Regions from separate parts of the Bacillus sp. 0209A genome, predicted to be linked through region 1. Evidence: a T-box and tRNA genes for the amino acid it is inferred to sense, from the RefSeq annotation. Region 1 holds a T-box; the other holds one or more tRNA genes.

Evidence for each region. The T-box of region 1 lies ahead of glyQ (glycine--tRNA ligase subunit alpha). A T-box ahead of a tRNA ligase gene usually reads a tRNA of that ligase, here a tRNA-Gly.
Region 2: it encodes a tRNA-Gly, which carries the amino acid that the T-box ahead of glyQ (glycine--tRNA ligase subunit alpha) is inferred to sense. The anticodon was not compared.

What each region holds. Positions count from the first base shown of each region.
Region 1 covers NZ_JBAIZV010000003.1:458,538-466,242, reverse strand. Annotated here, with positions in the region: gene pgpH (cyclic-di-AMP phosphodiesterase PgpH) at 1-286, shown strand, start outside; gene ybeY (rRNA maturation RNase YbeY) at 287-760, shown strand; gene V6D44_RS13145 (diacylglycerol kinase family protein) at 741-1,112, shown strand; gene V6D44_RS13140 (cytidine deaminase) at 1,234-1,644, shown strand; gene era (GTPase Era) at 1,625-2,530, shown strand; gene V6D44_RS13130 (YqzL family protein) at 2,674-2,817, shown strand; gene recO (DNA repair protein RecO) at 2,854-3,621, shown strand; T-box leader at 3,661-3,837, shown strand; gene glyQ (glycine--tRNA ligase subunit alpha) at 3,925-4,812, shown strand; gene glyS (glycine--tRNA ligase subunit beta) at 4,805-6,844, shown strand; gene ccpN (transcriptional regulator CcpN) at 6,978-7,616, shown strand; gene V6D44_RS13105 (pyruvate, water dikinase regulatory protein) at 7,642-7,705, shown strand, end outside.
Region 2 covers NZ_JBAIZV010000001.1:1,110,049-1,117,753, reverse strand. Annotated here, with positions in the region: gene V6D44_RS05110 (hypothetical protein) at 1-317, shown strand, start outside; gene rpsN (30S ribosomal protein S14) at 431-700, shown strand; gene V6D44_RS05100 (hypothetical protein) at 718-1,191, opposite strand; gene V6D44_RS05095 (helix-turn-helix transcriptional regulator) at 1,193-1,393, opposite strand; tRNA gene V6D44_RS05090 (tRNA-Gly) at 1,587-1,660, shown strand; gene V6D44_RS05085 (B3/B4 domain-containing protein) at 1,751-2,374, opposite strand; gene queG (tRNA epoxyqueuosine(34) reductase QueG) at 2,457-3,617, shown strand; gene V6D44_RS05075 (amidase domain-containing protein) at 3,685-4,614, shown strand; gene trmL (tRNA (uridine(34)/cytosine(34)/5-carboxymethylaminomethyluridine(34)-2'-O)-methyltransferase TrmL) at 4,652-5,134, shown strand; gene V6D44_RS05065 (YhbD family protein) at 5,259-5,900, shown strand; gene V6D44_RS05060 (bactofilin family protein) at 5,891-6,604, shown strand; gene V6D44_RS05055 (hypothetical protein) at 6,616-7,323, shown strand; gene prkA (serine/threonine protein kinase PrkA) at 7,675-7,705, shown strand, end outside.

The DNA.
Region 1 (7,705 bases):
AGAGTTCCGTTATCCGGGACCGAAGCCGCAGTCAAAGGAAGCTGCGATTATATCTGTTGCTGATAGTGTTGAAGCGGCCGTCAGATCCATGCATAATCCAAATCCAGAACGAATTGAAAAGCTTGTCCGGGGTATCATATCCGATAAGCTGCAGGACGGACAGTTCAGCGAATGCGATTTGACATTTAAAGAGCTGGATACAATCGCCAAAACACTCTGTGCAACATTAAAAGGAATTTTCCACTCCCGGATCGAATATCCGGAGGCTACTAAGAAGGTGAAATAAATGAGTTTACTGATTGATATTGTTGATGAAACGGGGAGTGTCTCAGAAGAGATGCTCAAAGAAGTAGAGCATCTGCTTCAATTTGCCGCTGAGCGTGAAGGCGTTCAGGATCAGGCTGAAGTTTCTGTCACGATCGTTACCAATGAAGACATACAGCAGATTAATAAAGAGTACCGCGGAAAGGATGCCCCGACAGATGTCATCTCATTCGCTCTTGAAGAGGAGGGCGAGGGCGAGGTCGAAATTTTGGGCGCGGAAATGCCCCCGGTTTTAGGTGATATTATCATCAGTGCGGACCGCACAAGGGAGCAGGCCGAAGAATATAACCATTCTTTTAAGCGAGAGCTCGGATTTCTTGCCGTGCATGGATTTCTGCATCTTTTAGGATATGACCATATGACGAAAGAGGAAGAAGAGGAGATGTTTACTAAGCAAAAGGATTTGCTGGACGCCTATGGACTCAAGAGATCATAGAAATGAGCTGCAGCGATTCTTCAAAAGCTTCGTGCATGCAGGCCGAGGCATCCGGGAAACAGCGCGGACGGAACGTAATTTCCAGTTTCATGCTGCAGCCGTGTGTGCTGTTCTCATTTGCGGCTTCCTCGTGGGGCTCAGTCTGATTGAGTGGGCGATTATTTTCCTTTTGATCGGCGGAATGCTTTCGCTAGAGCTTTTAAATACAGCCATTGAACATACGGTTGATTTAATAACAGACAAACATCATCCACTTGCTAAAGCGGCTAAGGACGCTGCCGCAGGGGCTGTTTGCGTTTTTGCCGTCATTTCGTGTATCATTGGTTTACTTATTTTTTTGCCAAAGCTGTAAGATTGAAAATTCTTACATTTATTTTACATTTTTAGAAATGGGCGTGAAAAAATGCGCGCGATTATGTAAAATATAAAGTGATAGCGGTACCATTTTATAGGTAAGAGAGGAACATGTACACATGAACAGACAGGAATTGATAACAGAAGCATTAAAAGCACGTGATATGGCGTATGTGCCGTATTCCAAGTTTCAAGTCGGAGCCGCTCTTCTTACCAAAGATGGAAAAGTGTACAGAGGCTGCAACATCGAGAACGCGGCATACAGCATGTGCAATTGCGCTGAGCGTACCGCTTTATTTAAAGCTGTTTCTGAAGGGGATACAGAGTTTCAGATGCTGGCCGTTGCGGCTGACACCCCTGGTCCGGTATCTCCGTGCGGAGCATGCCGCCAGGTGATTTCTGAGCTTTGCACAAAGGACGTTATTGTCGTGATGACTAATTTACAAGGACAAATAAAAGAAATGACTGTGGAAGAATTATTGCCAGGCGCATTTTCATCGGAGGATTTACATGACGAACGAAAGCTTTAAATCAGGATTTGTATCTATTATTGGAAGACCAAACGTTGGAAAGTCTACATTTTTGAACAGAGTCATTGGACAAAAAATCGCTATCATGAGCGATAAGCCCCAAACGACGAGAAACAAGGTGCAAGGAGTTCTGACGACAGGTACATCACAAACCATCTTTATTGACACACCAGGGATTCATAAGCCTAAGCATAAGCTTGGGGACTTTATGATGAAAGTGGCGCAAAATACATTAAAAGAAGTCGATTTGGTCTTGTTTATGATCAACGCCGAGGAAGGCTACGGGAAGGGCGACGAATTCATCATTGAGAAATTGCAGAATATGTCCACGCCTGTATTTTTAATCGTAAACAAAATTGACAAAATTCATCCCGATCAGTTGCTACTGTTAATTGACGAATACCGCGGACGTTATCCTTTTAAGGAAGTTGTTCCGATTTCTGCTCTAGAAGGAAATAATATCGAAACATTGCTCACTCAGATTGAAGCGTATTTGCCGGAAGGACCGCAATTCTATCCGAGTGACCAGGTAACCGACCACCCGGAGCGCTTTATCATTTCCGAACTCATCAGGGAAAAAGTGCTGCATTTGACAAGAGAAGAGATCCCGCACAGCATTGCGGTGGCCATCGAATCAATCAAAGGGCAGGACAATGGTTCTGTACACGTAGCGGCGACGATTGTGGTCGAACGGGATTCCCAGAAAGGCATTGTGATCGGGAAAAAAGGAAGCCTGCTGAAAGAGGTCGGAAAAAGAGCGAGAGCGGATATTGAAGCATTGTTAGGCTCCCGTGTCTACCTTGAATTATGGGTCAAAGTGCAGAAAGACTGGCGTAATAAAATGTCCCAGCTGCGCGATTTTGGCTTTAAAGAGGATGAATATTAATCTCTAGCTGTGTCATTATCTCACAGGATCAGGGATACATTAACAAATTTTGTTTAACATGAAATGGAGGACATCAGGTCAAGATAAAGGTAAGAATTTGGAGTTTAGGTAAGCTAGTTTAACTACAGAAAGGTGGGTTTCTTGTGTTGAATTTTACCTGGAACGTATTTTCTCAAACAGGAAATGTTGATACGTATCTTCTTTTTAAAGAACTGGAAAAAGAGAACATAGAAAGACCCGAAGAACTAGAAGATGAGCTAGCCCGATTTGATTATCCAATTTTATAAACCTCTTGGCCGCTCCTGCTTTAGGAAGGTGCGGAAATGCTGACAAAATGTGAAGGAATCGTTCTTCGCACAAATGATTACGGAGAGACGAATAAAATCGTTACTTTACTGACAAGAGAACACGGAAAAGTAGGTGTTATGGCAAGAGGCGCCAAAAAAACGAACAGCCGTTTATCAGCAGTCAGCCAGCCCTTTTTGTATGGTTCATTCTTAATGCAAAAAACAACCGGCCTCGGAACACTTCAGCAGGGTGAAATGATCCTCAGCATGAGAGGCATCAGGGAAGATTTGTTTTTAACAGCATATGCTGCATATATTACCGAGTTAGTCGACAGAGGCACTGAAGAAAAAAAGCCAAACCCTTATTTGTTTGAATTTATTTTAGAATCGCTTAAACAGCTGAACGAAGGAACAGACCCGGATGTTATCATCTTTATCGTTCAAATGAAAATGCTCGGTGTCATGGGGCTGTATCCCGAGCTCAATCACTGTGTGCATTGTAAAAGCCAGGATGGGAGCTTTCATTTTTCTATCCGTGATAACGGTTTTATTTGCCACCGCTGTTTTGAAAAAGATCCTTACAGGGTTCCGATTAAACCGCAAACGGCAAGGCTGTTGAGACTGTTTTATTACTTCGATCTATCAAGGCTGGGCAATGTCTCCTTAAAACAGGAAACAAAAGCTGAATTGAAGCAAGTGATTGATTTATATTATGAAGAATACTCAGGGTTATATTTAAAATCAAAGCGCTTTTTAGATCAAATGGAGAGCATGAAACATCTTATGGGTGAAAACAAAAGTTGACATCTGGTCCATCTTTTTATATGATCATTTATTATAAAATATGTTGCAGTGAGAGAAAGAAGTACTTGCGTTTACCTCATAAAAGCGACCTTAGGGCGGTGTAAGCTAAGGGATGAGCACGCAACGAAAGGCATTCTTGAGCAATTTCAAAAAAAGAGGCTGGGATTTTGATCTCAGCAACTAGGGTGGAACCGCGGGAGAACTCTCGTCCCTATGTTTGCGGCTGGCAAGCATAGAGACGGGAGTTTTTTGGTTGCCGCCGCAGTCATCTGATAAAGGAAAAGTAAAGTGGAGGTGCTTGAAATGAATATTCAAGACATGATTCTAACCTTGCAGCAGCATTGGTCCAGTCAGGGCTGTGTGCTTATGCAGGCTTACGATGTAGAAAAAGGGGCCGGCACGATGAGCCCGTATACATTTTTGCGCAGTATCGGCCCTGAGCCGTGGAAAGTGGCTTATGTAGAGCCTTCCAGACGGCCTGCCGACGGCCGCTACGGGGAGAACCCGAACAGACTGTATCAGCATCATCAGTTTCAGGTCATTATTAAACCGTCTCCTGATAACATTCAAGAGCTGTATTTAGATTCCTTGCGCGCTCTTGGAATTGATCCGCTTGAGCATGATATTCGCTTTGTTGAAGACAACTGGGAGAACCCGTCTTTAGGCTGCGCGGGTCTTGGCTGGGAAGTATGGCTTGACGGAATGGAAATTACACAATTTACGTATTTCCAGCAGGTCGGAGGACTAGAGTGTAAACCAGTTTCTGTAGAGATTACGTACGGAATTGAGCGTCTCGCGTCTTATATCCAGGATAAAGAGAATGTGTTCGACTTGGAATGGACGTCAGGGTTCACAGTAAAAGATTTATTCATGATGGCGGAATACGAGCATTCCGTTTATACGTTTGAAACGTCAGACGTCGATATGCTGTTCCAATTGTTCAGCACGTATGAAAAAGAAGCGATCAAACAAATGGATAACGGGCTTGTTCATCCAGCATATGACTATGTGCTAAAATGCTCGCACACCTTCAACCTGCTTGACGCCAAAGGTGCGATCTCAGTTACCGAGCGGACAGGCTATATCGCAAGAGTGCGGAATTTAGCGAGAAAAGTAGCAAAAACCTATTATGAGGAACGAGAAAAACTAGGGTTCCCAATGCTTAAAGGGGAGGGTGCTTCTCATGAGTAAACAGGATTTATTTTTAGAGATTGGATTAGAGGAAATGCCGGCGCGCTTTTTAAATGACAGCATGGTTCAGCTCGGAGAGAAGCTGACAGGCTGGCTAAAAGAAAAAAATATCACTCACGGTGAAGTGAAGCTCTTCAATACACCTAGACGTCTAGCTGTATTCGTAAAGGATGTAGCAGAAAAGCAGGATGATATAAAAGAAGAAGCAAAAGGGCCAGCGAAAAAAATTGCTCTTGATGCAGACGGGAACTGGACAAAAGCGGCAATCGGCTTTTCAAAAGGCCAAGGCGCAGACGTGAAAGATCTGTACATCAAAGAAGTAAAAGGCACAGAGTATGTATTTGTGCAAAAATTCCAAGCCGGACAAGAAACGAAGTCGCTTCTGCCGGAACTGAGCGGTTTGGTTACGAGCTTGCACTTCCCGAAAAACATGCGTTGGGGAAATGAAGATTTGCGTTATATCCGGCCAATCAAATGGATTGCCGCTTTATTTGGACAGGATGTCATTCCATTTTCGATCACAAACGTTGAGTCTGGCCGGACAACACAGGGACACCGTTTCCTCGGACATGAAGTGTCAATTGAATCACCTTCTTCCTATGAAGAGCAGCTGAAAGAACAGCATGTCATCGCTGACCCTAACATCCGGAAACATATGATTCAATCTCAGCTGGAAGCGATGGCCGCAGAAAACAATTGGAACATTCCAGTAGACGAAGACCTTCTTGATGAAGTGAATCATTTAGTAGAATACCCGACAGCTCTTTACGGTTCATTTGAATCTGAGTTTCTGACAATTCCTGAGGAAGTGCTTGTCACGACAATGAAAGAGCATCAGCGCTACTTCCCTGTCAAAGACAAAAACGGTGATTTGCTGCCTCACTTTATCACAGTCCGAAATGGAAACAGCCACGCGATCGAAAATGTAGCCCGTGGCAATGAAAAAGTGCTGCGCGCGCGTTTATCTGATGCTTCATTCTTCTACAAGGAAGATCAGAAATTAAACATTGATGCAAATGTGAAGAAGCTTGAGAACATTGTTTTCCATGAAGAGCTTGGTTCTCTTGCTGATAAGGTCAGAAGAGTCACTGCAATCGCAGAGAAGCTTGCCGTCCGTCTTCAGGCTGATGAAGATACATTAAAACATGTGAAGCGGGCTGCTGAAATTTCTAAATTCGATCTTGTCACACATATGATATACGAATTCCCTGAGCTTCAAGGAATTATGGGTGAAAAGTATGCGAAAATGCTTGGAGAAGATGAAGCTGTGGCTGCGGCAGTAAACGAACACTATATGCCTAGATCAGCAGGCGGAGAAACGCCTTCTACTTTCACCGGAGCTGTTGTAGCAATGGCGGATAAGCTGGATACAATCGCTTCATTCTTCTCTATCGGCGTAATTCCGACTGGTTCACAGGATCCTTACGGCCTGCGCCGCCAAGCGAGCGGTATTGTTGCGATTCTTCTTGACCGCAACTGGGGAATTTCGTTTGAAGAGCTGCTTACTTTCGTACAAACGGAAAAAGAAAATGAACTGCTGGATTTCTTCACTCAGCGTCTGAAATATGTCTTGAATGCTGAACAAATCAGACACGATGTCATCGACGCCGTGCTGGAAAGCTCTAAGCTTGAGCCGTACTCAGCGCTGCATAAAGCACAAGTGCTGGAACAAAAGCTTGGTGCACCAGGCTTTAAGGAAACAGCGGAAGCATTAGGCCGAGTCATCTCTATCAGCAAAAAAGGAGTCCGCGGAGACATTCAGCCTGATCTGTTTGAAAATGAATACGAAGCAAACCTGTTTGATGCCTACCAAACAGCGAAGCAAAACCTGCAGGAAAACTTCAGCAAAAAAGATTACGAGGCGGCGCTTGCTTCACTTGCAGCCTTAAAAGAACCAATCGATGCTTACTTCGACCATACAATGGTTATAGCACATAACGAGACATTAAAGGCAAACCGTTTAGCGCAAATGATAAGCTTGGCGGATGAGATCAAGTCCTTTGCGAATATGAATGCCCTTATTGTAAAATAAAGATAGAAAAGGCGGTTGCTGTGTGATCGGTAATCGTCTTTTCCCCATTTATAAGTTTTTTTGTTTGATTACAAGATATTTACGATATAATATGGATTATTATTTCTTTACATAGATATGAAGTGAAAAGGTGGTGAGTACGATCGAACTAAATAAACGGCAAGAACATATTTTGCAGATTGTAAAAGAAAACGGGCCGATTACAGGGGAGCATATTGCAGAAAAGCTGAACCTAACCAGGGCAACATTGCGTCCGGATTTAGCCATACTCACCATGTCAGGATTCCTCGAGGCGCGCCCGAGAGTCGGTTATTTCTACACAGGGAAAACCGGCACCCAGCTTTTGGCAGATAAACTCAAAAAGCTTCAGGTGAAAGACTTTCAATCTATCCCCGTTGTGATTCACGAAAACGTTTCTGTGTACGATGCGATTTGCACCATGTTTTTAGAAGATGTAGGTACTCTGTTTGTGGTGGACCGCGATGCTGTTTTAGTCGGTGTGCTTTCACGAAAAGACTTGCTGAGAGCGAGCATTGGCCAGCAGGAGCTTACATCTGTCCCTGTTCATATCATCATGACAAGGATGCCGAACATTACGGTTTGCAGACGCGAGGATTATGTGATGGACATTGCAAAGCACTTGATAGAAAAACAAATTGATGCACTGCCTGTTATCAAAGATACCGATAAAGGCTTTGAAGTGATCGGCAGAGTGACAAAAACGAATATGACAAAAATACTTGTCAGTTTATCAGAAAATGAAATCCTATAACATCGCAAACTAACGGGGGGATAATATGAATAACCGCATCATCTATGTCGTATCAGATTCTGTCGGTGAAACGGCTGAATTGGTAGTAA
Region 2 (7,705 bases), on a different contig from region 1:
AAAAACCCGATTCATTACAATTTGTTTGCTTTGAGAATGAGGAGGGAGAAGGTAAGAATAAACTGAGCACCGTTCATTTTGGAATTGTGGATAAACAAGGAAATATTGCGGCTGATTCGTCGTTTCGGCGTGATGATAGCGCGGCACAGGGAGTGACTCAGAAGATTTCGTCGGCTGAACCGATTTCTTTCGAAAAACCTGTATTGATCGGCAGCAGTATTAAAGGGACTGACGAACCAATGCACACCTCTGAACACAAAAAAGAGCTCATTAAGCATCAAGATGCGCTACTGTATTATGTGGAATTGCATCATTAGAAACGGGCGGCTTCAGGCCGTCTGTTTTACAAAGCGGTATACTTGCTTTTTTGAATCGTGCGTGATACATTTTAAATCGTAATAATTTCGATTTAAAAAGGAGGCTATGTGACTTGGCTAAAAAATCAAAAGTGGCAAAAGAGTTAAAACGCCAGCAGCTTGTTGAACAATACGCTGATATTAGACGCGAGCTGAAAGAAAAAGGAGATTACGAGGCACTCAGCAAGCTGCCGAGAGATTCGGCACCGGGAAGGCTCCACAATCGCTGCATGGTAACAGGGCGCCCGAGAGGATATATGAGGAAGTTTAAAATGTCCAGAATCGCTTTCAGGGAGCTGGCTCATAAAGGCCAGATTCCCGGTGTGAAAAAAGCGAGCTGGTAAGAAAAAACTCCGGCCGATTACAGCGCGCCGGAGTTTTTTTCGTTTTTCTTGAAAGCGATGACGTAGGATAGGTGCTGGATGATCATGATGATAAACACAATAATAATTGGGAAAAACGGAATATGCGATTGAAAAAGCGGATAAAAAATGAGAAGAACCGCTGCGGCAGGAAGCGAGAAATAGACGGCGATATAAGACGCGCGGCATGCTTTTGCCGTCATCATCTGCTCTCTTTCATCCTGCTCTTCAAATTCATCAGGCAGGAGAAGCTGCTTTCGGGCAGGACGGCTTTTCTTATGCAAGTACATATAAACCGCAGCCGCCGCAATAAACAGAATAAAGGGAGTGAGGTTTAATTCAAACACCATCTCGCCGCTCTTTGTACGGGAAAAGGCCGCTATGCCTTCAGAGGCTTTAAAGTATGCAATCAGCGTCCAGCATGCAAGGCCAAACAAAACTAGTTGAAAAGCTGCTTTTGTTTTCATGCTCATCTTAGTATTCCTCCTCTAACCAAAAGACATCCTCCATTTTCATGGAGAAAGCTTTGCAGATTTTTAGTGCTAACAACAGTGAGGGAACATAGTCGCCTTTTTCGATAGCTGCCACCGTTTGTCTTGTGACGCCGACTGTTTCTCCGAGTTTTTCCTGAGAATAGCCCAAACGCGCCCTCAGCTCTTTCACTTTATTTTTCATCATGACGTCTGTCCCCTTCACAATCTCATTTGATTATATTGTATAGTATATTTAACATTATGTAAATGCAACTTAACAACTTTACAAAAAGAAAACATTTTTTCGACAAAATTTTTATACTCCCTTGACGAAAAATCAATAAACGTGTAATATAAAAAAAGTCAGAGCAATACTGTTACTGACTATCACAAATGCGGGTGTAGTTTAGTGGTAAAACCTCAGCCTTCCAAGCTGATGTCGTGAGTTCGATTCTCATCACCCGCTCCATACATACGTTATTAACGCAGTGTTTCGTTTCTTAGATAAACGAAGTATTGCGTTTTTTTATGTAAAAAAGAACACATTATCTGTGTTCTTTTACGTAAGCCAATGTACTGTATGGGCGCCGCCGTGAATTTGTTCAAACATTTTCGTTAATGATGATAAGAGTTTAACAGCGCTGCTTTTTTTTATGGATGGCGGGAAAAAGATGATTTGCAGCATGTTCTTGGTCTCGTTAGTAACGGGAAAGCGATTGACGCTGTTTTTGAAATCGCCAAATATGCCGTTTTCATCAGAGAAAAGCAGGATGTTTTCTTTTTCTCCCAACGAGATTCGGACTGGCTCATGAAGCTTTCCGGCGTCATAAATCATAATGGGCAGAGAATATTTTAATGCGAAAAAATCGATGGTGTCATGGGCTGAATCCTTGCTTTCCAGGAATTGTTCTTTGGATATCGGGATCAGCATGTCCTCCATTGGAGTTGTTTCTCCCTCAAATGAAGGGGTAAGCTGTTTAAAAAGTTCTCGCCATTCCTTGACGAAGGGTTCATCGGATATTCCGCCGTCCGCATAATCAAAAAACAAGGATTCTTGAAATAGGCGAAGCCTGCCTTTCAGCATTTGCGGAGAGGAACCAACTTCGATATTCTCATAAATCACAGCCGCCGCGTGTAAGCCGGGCGCACGTTCAGTAATAACAGAATCAAGTTTGATATTCACAAGCATTCACTCCAGATACGGGATATCAACCTATTATAAACGCTGTATCGTTTTATCACAAAGAAAGGAGGCTGTGCAAAGCATGAACATTTATCAGCTCAAAGAAGAATTAATTGAATACGCGAAAAGCATTGGCGTGGACAAGATTGGTTTTACGACCGCTGATACTTTTGACAGTTTAAAAGACCGTTTGATTCTTCAAGAATCACTCGGCTACCTCTCCGGCTTTGAAGAGCCGGATATCGAGAAAAGGGTGACGCCGAAGCTGCTTTTGCCGAAAGCGAAATCAATTGTGGCGATTGCTCTCGCATATCCTTCTAGAATGAAGGATGCGCCGAGAAGCACGAGAACTGAGCGCAGGGGCATTTTTTGCAGAGCCTCCTGGGGCAAAGACTATCACGATGTGCTAAGGGAAAAGCTCGATCTGCTGGAGGAATTTCTGAGAAGCAAGCATGAGGATATCAGAACCAAGTCAATGGTCGATACAGGTGAATTATCTGATCGGGCGGTTGCGGAGCGTGCGGGTATCGGATTCAGCGCGAAAAACTGTATGATCACAACGCCTGAGTATGGTTCTTATGTGTATTTAGCGGAAATGATCACAAATATACCTTTTGAACCCGATGTGCCGATTGAAGACATGTGCGGCTCCTGCACGAAATGTCTGGACGCCTGCCCGACGGGAGCACTGGTCAATCCGGGACAGCTGAATGCGCAGCGCTGCATCTCTTTTCTGACCCAGACGAAAGGATTTTTGCCTGATGAATTCCGTACAAAGATCGGAAACCGTCTGTATGGGTGCGATACGTGCCAAACGGTGTGTCCTCTTAATAAAGGGAAGGACTTTCATCTTCATCCGGAAATGGAGCCTGATCCTGAGATTGCTAAGCCGTTATTGAAGCCGCTCTTAACCATCAGCAACCGGGAATTTAAGGAGAAATTCGGACATGTTTCAGGTTCTTGGCGCGGGAAGAAACCGATTCAGAGAAACGCCATTCTCGCCCTTGCCCATTTTAAAGATGCTTCCGCACTGCCTGAATTGACGGAACTGATGCATAAGGACCCGCGTCCTGTTATCAGAGGAACAGCTGCATGGGCGATCGGTAAAATCGGAGACCATGCATACGCGGAAGAGCTTGAAAAAGCGTTGGAAAAAGAGAAGGATGAAGAGGCAAATCAGGAAATTGAAAAAGGAATTGAGTTGCTAAAAGCTTCTGGCATGACTAAACAAGGCCTGTCCTGACATACGTATAGAACAGAAGGCAAAAACACTTGAGATGCATCCAAGTGTTTTTTCTCTATAACAAAGTATGGCGGGTGGGGTGAGCTTGAAGCACATATTAGAACAATTAGCGGAGGAGCGGCTGAGCTATTTGGTGAACGGGCATGCTATGAGACAGGAGTCTGAAGTCGGAGACCTAGAAGTCATGGAGCGAAAGAAGAAGCTTCTGGAAAAGCGTAAAGTTGATATCGTAAAAGCGAAAGCGAAGGCCGTCATCGGTCATGCGCGGATTGAGGATGACGGAACGACCTGCATGATGTATACCATCCATTATGAATACGTGTGTAAGGAGCAGGACGACAGCTTGTATATGGAAGAGCACATAGAGGAGCGGGTGGCTTTCCTTTATGATCACATTTTAATTAGTGATCAGGAAATTGAGAAAAAGCCGGCTGGATTTCATGAAGGGACCAGCATTATTGACTATTCTCAAGAGGAAAGAGAAGCGTTTGGCAGGGCATTTCAATACGATCGTCTCGGTGCTGTGCAATATGCCGAGAAATTTTGGAACAAGCGCAACCCGGCTTATAAAAATTTCAGCGATAACTGCACGAATTTTATTTCTCAGTGTCTTCATGCGGGAGACGCACCGATGCGCGGCCATCCAAACAGAGGGTCAGGCTGGTGGATGAAACAAAGTTCATGGAGCTACAGCTGGACGGTGGCTCATTCTATGAAAATGTTTTTGTCGAATTCAAAGGCCGGCCTGCGTGCGGTGCGGGTGAAATCAGCGGAAGAACTGGTGCCGGGTGATGTGATTTGCTATGACTTTGAAGGAGACGGCCGGTTTAATCATACAACGATTGTCGTGGCGAAGGACAAAGGCAATATGCCGCTTGTTAACGCCCAGTCGTATGACAGCCGGATGAGATTTTGGTCGTATGAGGATTCTACGGCATATACGCCGTCAATACGATATGCCTTTTTTCATATCGTTGATGATACGACAAAAGCATAATTAATGATATAATGATGGGCGGATAAGAAAAACAGAGGTGAACATTGTGGCATTACATGTCGTTTTATATCAACCAGAAATTCCCGCTAACACAGGGAATATTGCACGTACTTGTGCAGCAACCAATACAACGCTCCACCTGATTCGTCCGCTCGGCTTTTCAACAGATGATAAAATGCTGAAGCGTGCCGGGCTCGATTATTGGGAGTTTGTTAACGTTGTCTATCATGATTCGTTGGAAGAATTGTTTGAGGCATATCAAAAAGGCCAGTTTTTCTTTATTACGAAATTCGGTCAGCAGCCTCATACATCATTTGATTACACTGAGCTTGACGAAGATTATTTCTTCGTGTTCGGAAGAGAAACAAGCGGTTTGCCAAAGGATTTAATTCAAAATAATATGGACCGCTGCCTGCGTCTTCCGATGACAGAGCACGTCAGATCATTAAACCTGTCCAATACCGCGGCGATTCTTATTTATGAAGCATTGCGCCAGCAAAATTACCGTGATTTAAAATAGTGAAAAAACCCGCTCATCAATGATGGGCGGGTTTTTTATGTTATTAGGGATGCTTTGTTTTGTATTTGGGCTTAACAACGTAACAGTGTTATGTTACAATGAATCCATCGAAGGAGCTGGACCTATGGAAGAACAATTAATCTCTAAAAAAGAATTACTTGAAAAAACATCGATTTCTTACGGTCAACTGTATCGGTGGAAGCGGAAAAACTTAATTCCTGAGGAATGGTTTATTCGCAAGTCCACATTTACAGGGCAAGAGACGTTTTTTCCGAGAGAGGATATTTTAAAACGCATTTCAATGATTCAAAAGATGAAGGAAAATTTGTCACTGGATGAAATGAGGGAAATGCTGTCGCCGAAAATGAAGGATGTCAGCATGACCGCTGATGATTTGATTCATAAAGGTTTGATTTCAAGGACTGCTCTTGATGTCTTTTCAGAAGGCGGCGAGAATTCGGTTTTTTCTTCACGTGATCTGCTTTCGCTGTATGTGCTTGAAGGGCTGCTGCAGTCCGGAAATGTGAGCTTGGCAGAAGCGAAAATGGCTGCAGGGGTGTTAAAGCAGCATGATACTGAAGAGATCAAGAAACAGACGGAGCTGATTATGCTGCGGAAGCTCGGTGTCACAACTTGTTTTATAGCGGCCGCGGCGGACAGCATTCTATTTGAGTCATCCGTCAAGGTTGTGGAACGGGTAGATTTAGCTAAGGCGTCAGAGGAATTAAAAACAACATATATGCAGGAGGGCCATCAATGGATGTAATGGAAAAGCTGGTGATAAACGGATCAGGAAGTTCAAAGGGAGGAACGTTTCAATCAGTTGAGATTAACGGCAGCGGAACAGTGGCAGGGGACGTAGAGTGTGAGACTTTTTCTTTTAACGGAACTGGAAAAGCTGACGGCAGCGTCAAAGCGAAAGCGGTAACCATCAGCGGTTCAGGTAAGATACATGGAGACGTTGAAGCAGAATCTATTCGGATTAACGGAACAGGTTTAATTGAGGGAGAGGTATCTGCAAAACAATTGAATATCGCTGGATCATCGACATTTGGCGGTACAGTCAAGGCTGATGACATTGTCATTAGCGGAAAAGCAGTCATGGAAGCGGATTGTGAAACGGAAACCTTTCAATCGGAAGGGAAATGCAACATCAGCGGGCTCTTAAATGCTGACCAAGTGATTATAAAGCTTTCTGCCGGGGAAAGTAATGTGCGTGAAATTGGCTGCCGCCATCTTCAAGTGACTGGCAGAAAAGGGATGCTGACCTTGCTCAGACTGTTGCCGCAGCCTGTTTTAACGGCTGAACTGATTGAAGGGGACGTGATTGAGCTGACAAATACAAAGGCGAAAACCGTGCGAGGAAATAAAGTGAAAATCGGACCGAATTGCCAGATTGAAACCGTGGAATACAGCGGGGACTATACTTGTGATCCGAGCGCATCGGTAGAAACATGCACGAAGATGTGAGGAGGATCGTAATGGAGACAACAAAATTGGGAAATTTAAAATTATATGGCGCCGGTCACGCTGCAGGAGGCGCATATCACCATGTCAGCATCAAAGGAGAAGGTGTGGTCGGTGAAGGGCTGTCTGCCGCGGGCTGCCGCATATTCGGAACAGGATGTTTTCTCGGGAAAGCAGAGACTGATCGGCTGCGTGTGTATGGAGAAAGTGAGTTTAAAGGCGATCTGACAGCCGGCAGAATCAATGTATACGGCACAATGAAAGTAAGCGGTTCACTTCAATTTGATCGATTCAATCTGAAAGGTTTGACTGAAATTGGCGGGAATATGACTGGAGAATCGTGCGATGTGAAAGGGAAGCTTAGCGTCAAAGGCGATTGTGAAACAGAAATGTTCCATGTCACAGGCTGCGTTGATGTGTCAGGATTATTGAATGCGGGTGACATTAAGCTTGGATTGAGCCATGATGTAAGCTATGTGCGGGAAATCGGCGGAACAACAATAATAGTGAAAAGACGCGCGAGCTTTTTTAAACGGAAGAATACAAAACTGATTGCCAATGTCATAGAAGGAGATCAGGTTTATTTGGAGAATACCGAGGCGGCAGTTGTCAGGGGAAAAGAAGTGATCATCGGGCCGGGCTGCAGCATCGGAACAATTGAGTACAAAAACAAATACGAATGCGATCATCATTCAAAGGTTAAAGAAAAAATAAAACTGTAAAACACTGTTCTGTTATACAAAAAGGGTGCTCTTATGAGGAGCACCCTTTTTTTATTCTTTCCCCGGCTTGCTTTCGTACCCTGCGGTAAAAATTGATACTAAAAAAGTGACAATGACACCCATCATGATGATTGTATTCACCGTCTCTCCCCCTCTTCAATTTTTCCGTGCTGCCTGAGTCTGGATGATTCTGTTATTTTCTTTATTATGAACGGTCGCGGTCTGCCTTGTCAACGCCCGTGTAAGCATCTTTATTTTAAGAAACCAAAGCATGTATCACGAGATGGCGGCATAGATTGTATCAAAGTACCTTATTTGTATAGCGCATCAAACATGATGGAGGAGGTCCTTATGGATATATTAAAGAAAATTGAACAGTACA